One region of the Hydrogenophaga sp. GW101-3F08 genome, then DNA from elsewhere that is predicted to be linked to it. Evidence: predicted binding sites of a transcription regulator. Region 1 holds the regulator's gene; the other holds the start of a gene.
What was found. The regulator sigma-54, encoded in region 1, starts transcription at its own class of promoters, with help from an activator protein. The targets are predictions, from matches to a motif close to TGGCANGNAANCTGCTTT.

Region 2: AC07YZ_RS20280 (pilin) is a predicted target of sigma-54. The motif match lies at 3,848-3,865, and genes of this name have one in related genera.

The regions. Positions count from the first base shown of each region.
Region 1 covers NZ_JBWKZP010000003.1:401,825-407,081, forward strand. Annotated here, with positions in the region: gene AC07YZ_RS11330 (THUMP domain-containing class I SAM-dependent RNA methyltransferase) at 1-1,158, opposite strand, end outside; gene rpoN (RNA polymerase factor sigma-54) at 1,171-2,835, opposite strand; gene lptB (LPS export ABC transporter ATP-binding protein) at 2,943-3,692, opposite strand; gene lptA (lipopolysaccharide transport periplasmic protein LptA) at 3,725-4,369, opposite strand; gene AC07YZ_RS11350 (thiol:disulfide interchange protein DsbA/DsbL) at 4,509-5,144, opposite strand; gene AC07YZ_RS11355 (SPOR domain-containing protein) at 5,234-5,257, opposite strand, start outside.
Region 2 covers NZ_JBWKZP010000009.1:84,719-89,975, reverse strand. Annotated here, with positions in the region: gene AC07YZ_RS20300 (CDP-glycerol glycerophosphotransferase family protein) at 1-34, opposite strand, end outside; gene AC07YZ_RS20295 (sulfatase-like hydrolase/transferase) at 188-1,579, opposite strand; gene tfpZ (TfpX/TfpZ family type IV pilin accessory protein) at 1,591-2,355, opposite strand; gene AC07YZ_RS20285 (pilin) at 2,421-2,999, opposite strand; gene AC07YZ_RS20280 (pilin) at 3,229-3,804, opposite strand; gene AC07YZ_RS20275 (3',5'-cyclic-nucleotide phosphodiesterase) at 3,990-4,793, opposite strand; gene AC07YZ_RS20270 (CHASE2 domain-containing protein) at 4,834-5,257, opposite strand, start outside.

The sequences.
Region 1 (5,257 bases):
CTCACTGCCGTCGCCGCCATCGGCCATCTGCGCACTCTCGCGGCCCAGCCGCGAAACCTCCGGCTCCCCGCGGCCCTGGCCGGGCGCGGGCGGCGCGGCCTGCCCCACGCTGAAAGTGCGCGGTGTACGCGGCGCCTGGCGCAGCGCACGCGCGCTGGCGTTTTCACCGGCCACACCGGCGGCGGCGATGCGCTCGCCATACGGCGGGTTGAGCAGCATCACGCCGGGCGTCTGGCTGGGTGGCATGCGCTGCAGGGCGTCGCCGCCGCGCAGCTCGATGGCGTGGGCCACGCCGGCGCGCTCGGCGTTGCGCTGCGCGAAGTCGACCATGCGGAACGACACGTCGCTGCCGAAGACGATGGGCGCGTGGCCCGCCGGCCACTCGCGCTGCTGGCGCGCGGCATCGTCCCGGATGGCCTGCCACACGTGGGCCTGGAACGGCAGCATCTTTTCAAACGCGAAACGGCGCAGCAGGCCGGGCGGAATGTTCAGTGCAATCTGCGCGGCTTCGATCACCACCGTGCCACTGCCGCAGCAGGGGTCGTAGAGCGGGGGAATGTCGTCGAGCGGCTGGTCGGCGCAGGCGTCCCAGCCGGTGGCGGCGATCATGGCGGCGGCCAGGGTTTCCTTCAGCGGCGCGTCGCCCTTGTCTTCGCGCCAGCCGCGCTTGAACAGCGGCTCACCCGAGGTGTCGATGTAGAGCGTGACGCTGTCGGTGGTGAGGTGGGCGTAGATGCGCACGTCGGGCCAGGTGGTGTCCACGCTGGGGCGCTCGCCGCGCTTGGCACGGAAGCGGTCGCAGATGGCGTCCTTGATCTTGAGCGCGGCAAAGTTGAGCGAGGTCAGCGGGCTGTGCTGCGCGGTGATCTCGACCTTGATGGTCTGCGCCGGGGTGAACCAGATTTCCCAGGCCACGTCGCCCGCGGCGTTGTACAGGTCGTTCTCGTTGCGGTACTCGCCGTGCCAGAGCTGCACCAGCACGCGCTGCGTCAGGCGGCTGTGCAGGTTCAGGCGCATGGCGTCGCGCCACGATGCCCGCACCCCCACGCCGCCACGCGCCTTGAAGGCCAGCGGCTCGTTGGTGATGCGCTGCACCTCGGCGGCGAGGAAGTCCTCGACGCCGGCGGCGCAGGGAAGAAAGAGTTGGAGTTGGTTCACGGCAGGGGGTGTTCAGAGCGCTTTGCGCAGGTTCGCTGGCGCGATGCGCAAGGCCTCACGGTACTTGGCCACGGTGCGGCGCGCGCACTCGATGCCCTGCTCGCGCAGCAGGTCGGAGAGCTGGTTGTCCGACAGCGGCTTGCCCGGCTCTTCGGAGGCGATGAATTGCTTGAGCAGCGCGCGCACCGCAGTGCTCGATGCGTTGCCGCCGGTTTCGGTGCCCAGGCTGGAGCCGAAGAAATACTTCAGTTCGTAGGTGCCGAAGGGCGTGGCCATGTATTTGGCGGTGGTCACGCGGCTGATGGTGGACTCGTGCAGGCCGAGTTCGTCGGCGATCTCGCGCAGCACCAGCGGGCGCATGGCGAGTTCGCCGTGCATGAAGAAGTTGCGCTGGCGCTCGACGATGGCGCTGGAGACGCGCAGGATGGTGTCGAAGCGCTGCTGGATGTTCTTGATGAACCAGCGGGCTTCCTGCAGCCGCTGCTGCATGGCGGCGTGGCCGGCTTCGCCGCCGTTGTCGCGTCCGCCCCGGTTCTGCCGCATGGCATTGGCGTACACGTCGTGCACGCGCAGGCGCGGCATGACCTCGGCGTTGAGCTGGACCTTGAAGCCGCGCCCGGCGCGGGTGACGATGACGTCGGGCACGACCACGTTGCGCTCGACATCGACGAAGCGGCGCCCGGGCTTGGGTTCGAGCCGGGCGATCAAGGCCAGGGCGGCGCGCACGGTGGCGTCGTCCAGGCCACACAGGTTGCACAGGCGCTTGATGTCGCGCTTGGCCATGAGCTCCAGCGGCTGGCTGCAGATGGCCAGCGCGGCCCGCGCCTCGGGGCTGTTGCGCAGCTCCAGGATCTGCAGGCGCAGGCATTCGCCCAGGTCGCGCGCGCCCACACCCGAAGGCTCCATGTGTTGCAGCAGCTGCAGCGCCACGCCCAGGCGCTGTTCGAGCGCTTCGAGTTCCTCCAGGTGCTCCTGCGGATCGACCGGCTTGCCCGGCGGGGCCGAGAGCCGCAACCAGGCGCCAGCCAGCTCGGACAGGCGCTCTTCGAGGTAACCGTCGTCGTTGAGCGACTCGATCAGGAAATACAGCGCGGCGCTGTCCTCGTCGCTCAGGCGCAGGCAGCGGGCCTGGTCGTGCAGGTGGTCCTGCAGGCTGACGGGCACGCGCGCGAGGTCGGCTGCGCTGGCGGTTTCGTCGTCGTCGCCCGACGAGTTGTTGTTGCGCGGCGGCGCGTCGCCGCCCCACTCGCTGTCATCGGGCGCCATCTCGACCGTGCCGTCGCCTTCCCAGCTCTCTTCCATCGGCGCGGCGCCATCGAGCCGGCTCTCCAGCGCCTCGCCCTCACCGCCTTCGCCGCCGTCGACCGGCGACACGGTGGACGACGCAGGCGGCAACGGGCCGTCGAATTCGGCGGCCGGGGCCAGGTCGCTGGCAGCCGCCACCGTGGCTTCGGCGATCTGCTCGCCCGCGCTCACCGGCGCGTCGATCTGCTCCAGACCAAACGCCTCGCGTTCGGCGAGCTCCTCGGTGCGCTCCAGAAACGGGTTCTCGTCGAGCATCTGCTCGACCTCCTGCGCCATCTCCAGCGTGGACAGCTGCAGCAGACGGATCGACTGCTGCAGCTGGGGCGTGAGCGCCAGATGCTGGGAGACGCGCAGCGACAGGCCTTGTTTCATGCGTCAGGCCGGCAAAACGGAGGGACAGCGACCCGGCGCGCGGGTCGCGCAGCGGTGCGGGAGCCGGGTCGGGCCGGCGGGCACGAGACACACAGGGGCCTCATGCATCACATCCTGAAATGCTCGCCGAGGTACACCCGGCGCACTTCGGCGTTCTCCACGATCTCGGCCGTGGTGCCGCTGGCGAGCACCTGTCCGTCGCTGATGATGTAGGCGTGATCGCAGATACCCAGGGTCTCGCGCACGTTGTGGTCGGTGATCAGTACCCCGATGCCACGCGATTTCAGGAAGCCAATGATGTGCTGGATCTCGATCACGGCGATCGGATCGATACCGGCAAACGGTTCGTCCAGCAGAATGAAGCGCGGCCGGGTGGCCAGCGCGCGGGCAATCTCCACCCGGCGCCGCTCCCCGCCGGAGAGCGAGGGCGCGGGCGAGTCGCGCAGATGGTCCACCCGCAGGTCCTTGAGCAGCTCGTCCAACCGGTGCGTGATCTCGGTGGCGGACAGGGGTTTGCCGTCCTCGTCGCGCTGCAACTCCAGCACGGCTCGCACGTTCTGCTCCACCGTGAGCTTGCGAAAGATGGAGGCTTCCTGCGGCAGGTAGCCCAGGCCCAGCCGGGCCCGCCGGTGAATGGGCAGCGCCTCGATGCGCTGCCCGTCCAGCAGGATCTCGCCGCCGTCGGCGCGCAACAGCCCCACGATCATGTAGAACGAGGTGGTCTTGCCCGCGCCGTTGGGGCCCAGCAGACCCACCACCTCACCCTTGTCCACCGTGAGTGAAACGCTCTTGACCACCTTGCGGCTGCCGTAGGCCTTCTGCAGTCCGTGCACCTCCAGTTGACTGCGCACGGCCATGGGAGCGGGCACGCTGCCCAAACCTGCTGCGGTCACTTGTTTTTCTCGTTGAGCTGTTCGCTGGGGCGCAATTTGGCCGGATCGGCCGGCGCTGCGGGCTTCGCGGGCGCCTTCTCTTCGTCGGGGATGGGCGTGAGCATGGCGCGCACCCGGCCCGAGGGATTGGCCGCCGTGCGGTTGCTCTCGCCGCCCTTGACGGTGAAGACCTCGGTGCGGCTGTTGTAGGTGATCTGGTTGCCCAGGCTCTCGTCGTTGATCAGGGTCCCGCGGTAGCGGCGCAGCACGGCGCTGCCGGTGAAAACCACCGTCTCGGCCTGGCTGTTGTATTCGATGTGTTCGCCTTCACCCTCGATCCACTCCTCCAGCGCCTCGCGCTTCTGGCGGAAGAAACCGGGCTTGGCCGCGGAGCCGTACAGGTTGCCGAACTGGTTGCCCTGCGGGTCCTGGCGGACATCCATCTTCGTGCCCCGCATCACGATGGTGCCCTTGGTGACGACCACGTTGCCGGTGAACACGCTGCTCTGTCGGGCGTCGTCGTAGCGCAGCGCATCCGCCTCGATGTTCATCGGCTTGTCCTTGTCGGCCAGCTCTGCGTGAGCAGCGGCGACCAACGTCAGGCCAAGGGCCGCGATGATGAAGCGCGAAAGCAATCTGGGGGCAAAGGTGTTTTGAGGCATGGCTTTTCAGGGGCACAAATCTTGCATTCATTGTAGCGGCGCAAACCCCGCCCGCAGGCACCTCACCGGACTTTGTCGCGGCCCGGAAAACACAAGGCCCGCCAGAGGGCGGGCCTTGGTCGTGCCGGCGCCCGGTTCTTCAGGACTTGCGCGCCTGGGCGATCAGGTTGTCCGCGATCAACAGGGTGCGCGGACCCTGGCCACCGATGTAGAAACGGCCCGCCACACCCAGCGCGGGCGTGCCCTCCACCATATAGGCTTCCTGCAAGGCCGTGGCTTCCCTGGACTGCTGGATCGCCGCGCCGTTGTAGATGGCCGCGAACTTGGCCTTGTCGACACCCTGCTTTTCGATCCAGGCGGCGATCGCCGGAGGCGTGGTCAGGGGCAGGCGCTCCTCGTGCATCGCCTGGAACACCTTGCGGTGCAGCTTGTCCACCAGCCCCATGGCCTCCAGCGTGAAATACAGGCGCTGCATGGGGACAAAGTCCGGGCTGAACGCCACCGGCATGCGCCGCACCGTCACGTGGGCCGGCTTCTTGCCGATCCAGTCGTTGAACACGGGTTCAAAGTTGAAGCAGTGGATGCAGCTGTAGGCGAAGAACTCCACCACTTCGACCTGCCCCGGCGGGCTGACCACCGGCGCGGGCTTGCTCAGGCGCTGGTAGTCGGTGCCTTCTTTGAAACCGATGCGCTGGGCCAGCGCGGGACGCAGGGCCCCAGCGGCACTCAAGGCGCCAGCGCTCAACAGGGTGCGGGAAAAAACTCGGCGTTGCATGAAATCGGACTCCTTGTATGGGCTTGGTTGGGGCCGGCCCTGCGGAAAAAAGTTCCGCGGCACCGCCTCGGCTCAGGCGTTCAGCGCGCTCAACGTTGCACGCGCACCAGCGC
Region 2 (5,257 bases), on a different contig from region 1:
GCACTTGTGCATGGCCTACATTTGGAGGTTGCATTTTTCGCTGTTTAAGCCTGGTGGGAAGGTTATACGTCAATCATTGACACATCAATTTTTCTTATTGCGCCGAATGCAAATCGGCATCGCATGAAATTAAATCCATGCGCGAACAAATACCGCAGCATTACGGAAATCAATCGAAAAGCTGCCTTTATTGCAGCGTGAAATGAAGCATAGACACCTGTTTCCGCTCGAAATGTCCGCGAGACGCTTCATCGTTGAAAATGGGTGCGTGGTCGCCCACCACGACCACCTCGACACCCCGCATGGTTTCATCTTCGGCGAGTTTGGCCAAATGCTCGAAGAACTGCACGTGCAGGTTCTGATAGTTGCACAACTGCTCGTCATATGCCGCTCCAAATACCCCACGGCACAACTCCTCGCGATAATCGACAACATCTCGCCGATCGTAGGGCATATGCGAATTCAAGGTTAACCAATAAAGGAATACTTTTTCGGCACTCAAGCGGTTCCGCACGATATCAAAGAGATGGCGATCACAGTATCCTGGAAACGAATGACAAAGCGGCTTGGTTTGAGGCAATGCCTCTTTAAATATGAGCTCTTTCAGACCTATCTCCGGCCACCATAGCAATCGACGATACATGAATCCATGCGCCCCATGAATCCCAATTGTGGTGTAACCCTGTTTGCGAAGCTGTGCTGGCAAACAGTCGCCTACAGCTTCCGCCGTCAGTTTTCGAAAGTTCAAGCGCGTTGGAATCATCCCACACATTTCACGCAGCTCGCCTGCCGCAGTCGCCCCAACAGCATGAACCCTATCTAACGTCAGATCTTTCACATGGGGGCTTTGTCGCAATGCCTGGATTTGCCCTTCCAGAATGGAAAGGTCTTTCGGTTGACCCCATGACTCGGCAATGATGAAAAGAACACGAGGCGGCAACTGCTTTTGACCCCAAACCAACTTTGCAGCGGACGGGTATTGAATCGGTATGTATTCGGCATCATCGGGTCCATTGCCAATAGCCTGCCCTTTATTGATGACCATGACATCACGGGCGAAATGCACAGAGCTTCCAAATAGAAGGTGCATTCTGTCGGCAAACGTCGGGGAAAAGAAGGTTTGCTCCTCCGCCGACAAAACCCATTGATATTGAAACAGACCCAGCGCAACCATTATCTGAAGCAGGAGATGTCGGCTTCGATGCAGTCCTTTAAGGGTACGAATCGACAACAAGATTCCTGCAGCCATCAGCGCTATCAGCAGGACCAAAGACGCCAGATACGAAGGGCGAGCTTCAAACAGGAACTCTGCCATATCCCATATCTGCCCTAATTCAAACAGATAAAAAATGGAAGACATTCCCAGTGACAACTCGGAGGCCACTGCAAATATGAACGCTACGACTCCAAAAAATCGAAGACCCGCTGCCAACAGAAAAAATGCCAGCAGCATTTCGGCACTAAAGAGATGGCGTTTGTATCCAAAATATAGAGACAGGCCCTGAAAGAGCAGGCCCAACAGGGCATAAATCGCTAGCAGCAACAGGTATCTGTGCCAAGCGACTTTAGATTCAGACATTTGTTCCCTCATCAGAAATAGCCGTCGTATGGCAGGAACCCTACGATCCGTCCATCTGCTTGCACCAAGGCCACGGCATCGTTTTTGGCCCGAACGGGCAAAAACTTCATAGCACGAGGGTCCAAATTTTGTTTCTTAAGCAGTTTTTCGGTGTCAAGGCCGGCATCTGGATACTGCTGTATCAACTGCTCTAGCGGCCGTCCTGCCTCTACCGCCAGTACCCGTTCGGACGCACCATAAGGTATCCAGAACTTTGGTCTTTGGCTGGTATCAACGCCGTCGAAGATGGCCGTGGCCAGGGCATTAGATCGCTCATCGCCCGACTCTGGCCGGCGCAGTGCAAGAGTGATCGGTCCAAGCAGCGACAGGTGCCGGAATTCCGGAAGGGCTTCAGACAGCTCGGAAGTGACCACTTCGGCCGAAGTAATGACGCGAAAACGGTCGAATTCGAACACCAAGGCAACTGGCCTGGCCATACTGACCGAGTATATGCCGTAAGCAAGCGCCGACAACTGCAAAACGGCAATGGTCACTATGTCACGTCTCAGATGGGCCCAGCCCTTCTGGCGGTTGAACACGGCAAAAGTCAACAACGGCCCTAGCACCACATCAACCGACATGATAAGAACCAGCAGCTCGCTGCCCCCCGCCATGTAACGGTAGTCGTCCGGATACCACAATCCAAAAACCAGCACGGCCACCAGCGATGCCACTGCCGCCGATGCCAGCAGATGCACCCCCCCGGCACGGAAGCGTTCACGCAGATTTTTCACCATTGACCATTGTTTTGATAGGCGGCTGTACTTCGATCGTCTCTCCGCAGGGCCGCCAACACCAACTGTCAGCGGCATTCCGTGGGCGCGTATTTTGCCGGCAAGGTGCCCAAAGAGCCGACCATGTTTCTCATCGTTGAAAGCGATCGGGTATCGGACTGACAACTCCAGTCGATCGCGCCGGTGATGCCTGCGCCAAAGGAAGCGCCCAATTGTTCCACATCAGAAGATCCAGAGCCGAATTTGACCCACGGTGACAAAATCAACGAGTCACTAGCACCCTGGGTAATGGGACCAACAGTCTCGGCGTACACAATGGTGATCTCGCCCTGTGTGTCGCCCACCGCCTCTTCCATCGATATCCGCGTCACGTACTTGCTGGTCGCACCGACACCATTGGCCTGCTGATTCCAAGCGCGCGCAGCGGTGGCAAGGTCCGTTTGCGTCGCCACCCCGACACCAATCTGGGCTTTTGCATCCGCGGCCAGGACCACACCCTCCGTCACCCGGGCCCTGATGGTGTAGTCCTGATAGGCCGGCAATGCAATCGACGCCAAAATACCGATGATGGCGACCACAATCATCAACTCGATTAGCGTAAAACCGCTCTGGGCACTGGTGTTCATCATGACCTCGACGGAACTCATTAATGGCAGATCACCTACCAGCCGCAGGAGTCATGCCAGGGGCAAACCCCACGAATTTCGTGAACAAAGTCACACCATCAGATGACATTGTTGCCCAATGGGACATTTTTCGGCCTTTCGAAAGCGACTTTTGTCAGAGATCTTTTTACAGAAAGGCAAATAATAAAAAAAGGCGCATGAAGCGCCTCTTTTTATATGTCGCGCCTGCGCGCGACCCCAGCAACCGTTATTAGCGGCATTCGTTCGGGGCGAATTTGGCCTTCAAAGTGCCCACAGTAGCGGCAGCACGGCCACGTGCCGTTGAGGTGGCCTCCGTCGCCGACTGACAGCTCCAGTCAATGGCACCGGTTTCCGCCGCAGCATAGGAAGCGCCCAGTTGCACCTGATCGGTGGAAGCAGAACCGTACTTGATCCAGGGCGACAGAACCAGCGTATCGTCAGTGCCGGTGGTGACCGGGCCAACGAGGGTGGAATAGGTGATCGTGATTTCGCCCGTGGTAGCGGTAACCGCTGCCGCATTTGCGGCTTCGGTCATGAGCACGCTGGTCACGTACTTGCTGGTGGCACCGACGCCACCGGACTGGTCGTTCCAGGTCTGGGTCGTCACGGCCAGATCGGCGGCGGTGGCAGAACCCGTGCCGATTTGCGACTTGGCGTCACCCGCAAGGCTCAGGCCTTCCGTCACGCGGGCGCGAACGGTGTAGTCCTGGTAAGCCGGCAGGGCCACGGCGGCCAGAATACCGATGATGGCCACCACGATCATCAGTTCGATGAGGGTGAAACCTTTTTGCATGGAACGCTTCATGAGTAAAACTCCTATGGGGTTGTGGGAGAACGACGGTACCCGAGCAGCAGAGATCGTGCCAGCCTGAAATGCCCGGCTTTTCGCGGCCTTTTTCACAGCTCGTCGGCAGAAGTGACAATTTGTGCCCGCCGCATCCGGATGTGACTGACATTTTTTGTCACCCCACCCGCAGACGACCGGTTTTGTCACAGCTCGAAGGTCTGTCCGGCGCTGAGCCAGCGGATGTCGTGCCGCACGTCGTCGGGCCGGTTGGGCCTGTCGTCGAAGCGGCGGATCTCTTCCATGATCAGGCCGGTTTCGGCGGGCTTGGTGTGGGTGATGTAGATCGGGTAACGCTGGTTGCGGTCGATCTGGTCGAGCTCTTCGGCCAACGTGCCGGGCGCCAGGTGCAGGCTGCGCCGGGCGAGGTCTTTTTCCCGGTCGCTGAACGCGGTTTCGATGATGAGCAGGGCCATGGGCAGCTGGTTGATGCGCTGCCAGAAGGCGGGGTTGCGCTCGGTGTCGCCGCTGAACACCCAGTGGCCCGAGGCGGTGGCGGCGGCGAAGCCGACCGCGGGCACGGTGTGCACGGCGGGCAACACTTCGATGGCCTTGCCGCCCACCTGCAGCACCTCGCCCACGGTGATGGGCACGAAGCGCATGAGCGGTGTGTCGGCGCTGGGGATGGTGGAGAAGTCGGGCCAGATGAGGTTGTTGAAGATGTGGGCCTTGAGGGCGTCGATGGTGCTCTGCAGGGCGCGCACCTGCAGCGGTTCGGCGCCCGCGGCCAGTCGGCGCGCGGCCACGGCGTCTAGCATGAGCGGCAAGCTGGCCACATGGTCCAGGTGCGAATGGGTGAGCAGCACGTGGTTGACGCGGGCCATTTCGTCCAGGCTGAGGTCGCCCACGCCGGTGCCGGCGTCGACCAGGACGTCGTCGTCGAGCAAAAAGGAGGTGGTGCGGCACCCCTGCGCAATGGCGCCGGAGCACCCCAGAACTCGTACCCTCATCTGCAGATTCGCCTGGTTTCGTGGCCGGCTCAAGCGGCCTCTATTTGGTTTCGAACGTGGTGGCCCCGTCCCAGGCCGGGTCGGGCGGCAACCGCCTCATGGAGGCTACCCGCTGGGCATAGAGCCGGTAAAGGACTTTTTCCGCATTCTGGCGCTGCAGTTGGAGCAAACACGCGTCGCACGCGTCCCAGTCCTGCGCCCGCCAGGTTTGAAGGACCCGGTTCCACAACCGCAGTTCCTCGGCCAGTTTGTCGGAAAGCGTTTCCGGGGTGCCCAGCGGCGTGTAGATGGTCACTGCGGTGGCCCGGCCCTTGACGCGCACGCGGTCCAGCTCCTGCCAGACGAACTGCGGCGCCTGCTCCCGGGTGGCGTCGCTGGCAACGATGTCCACGCCGTAGGTGGGCGACAGACCTTCGAGCCGGGAACCCAGGTTGACCGCGTCGCCCACCACGGTGTAGCTGCGG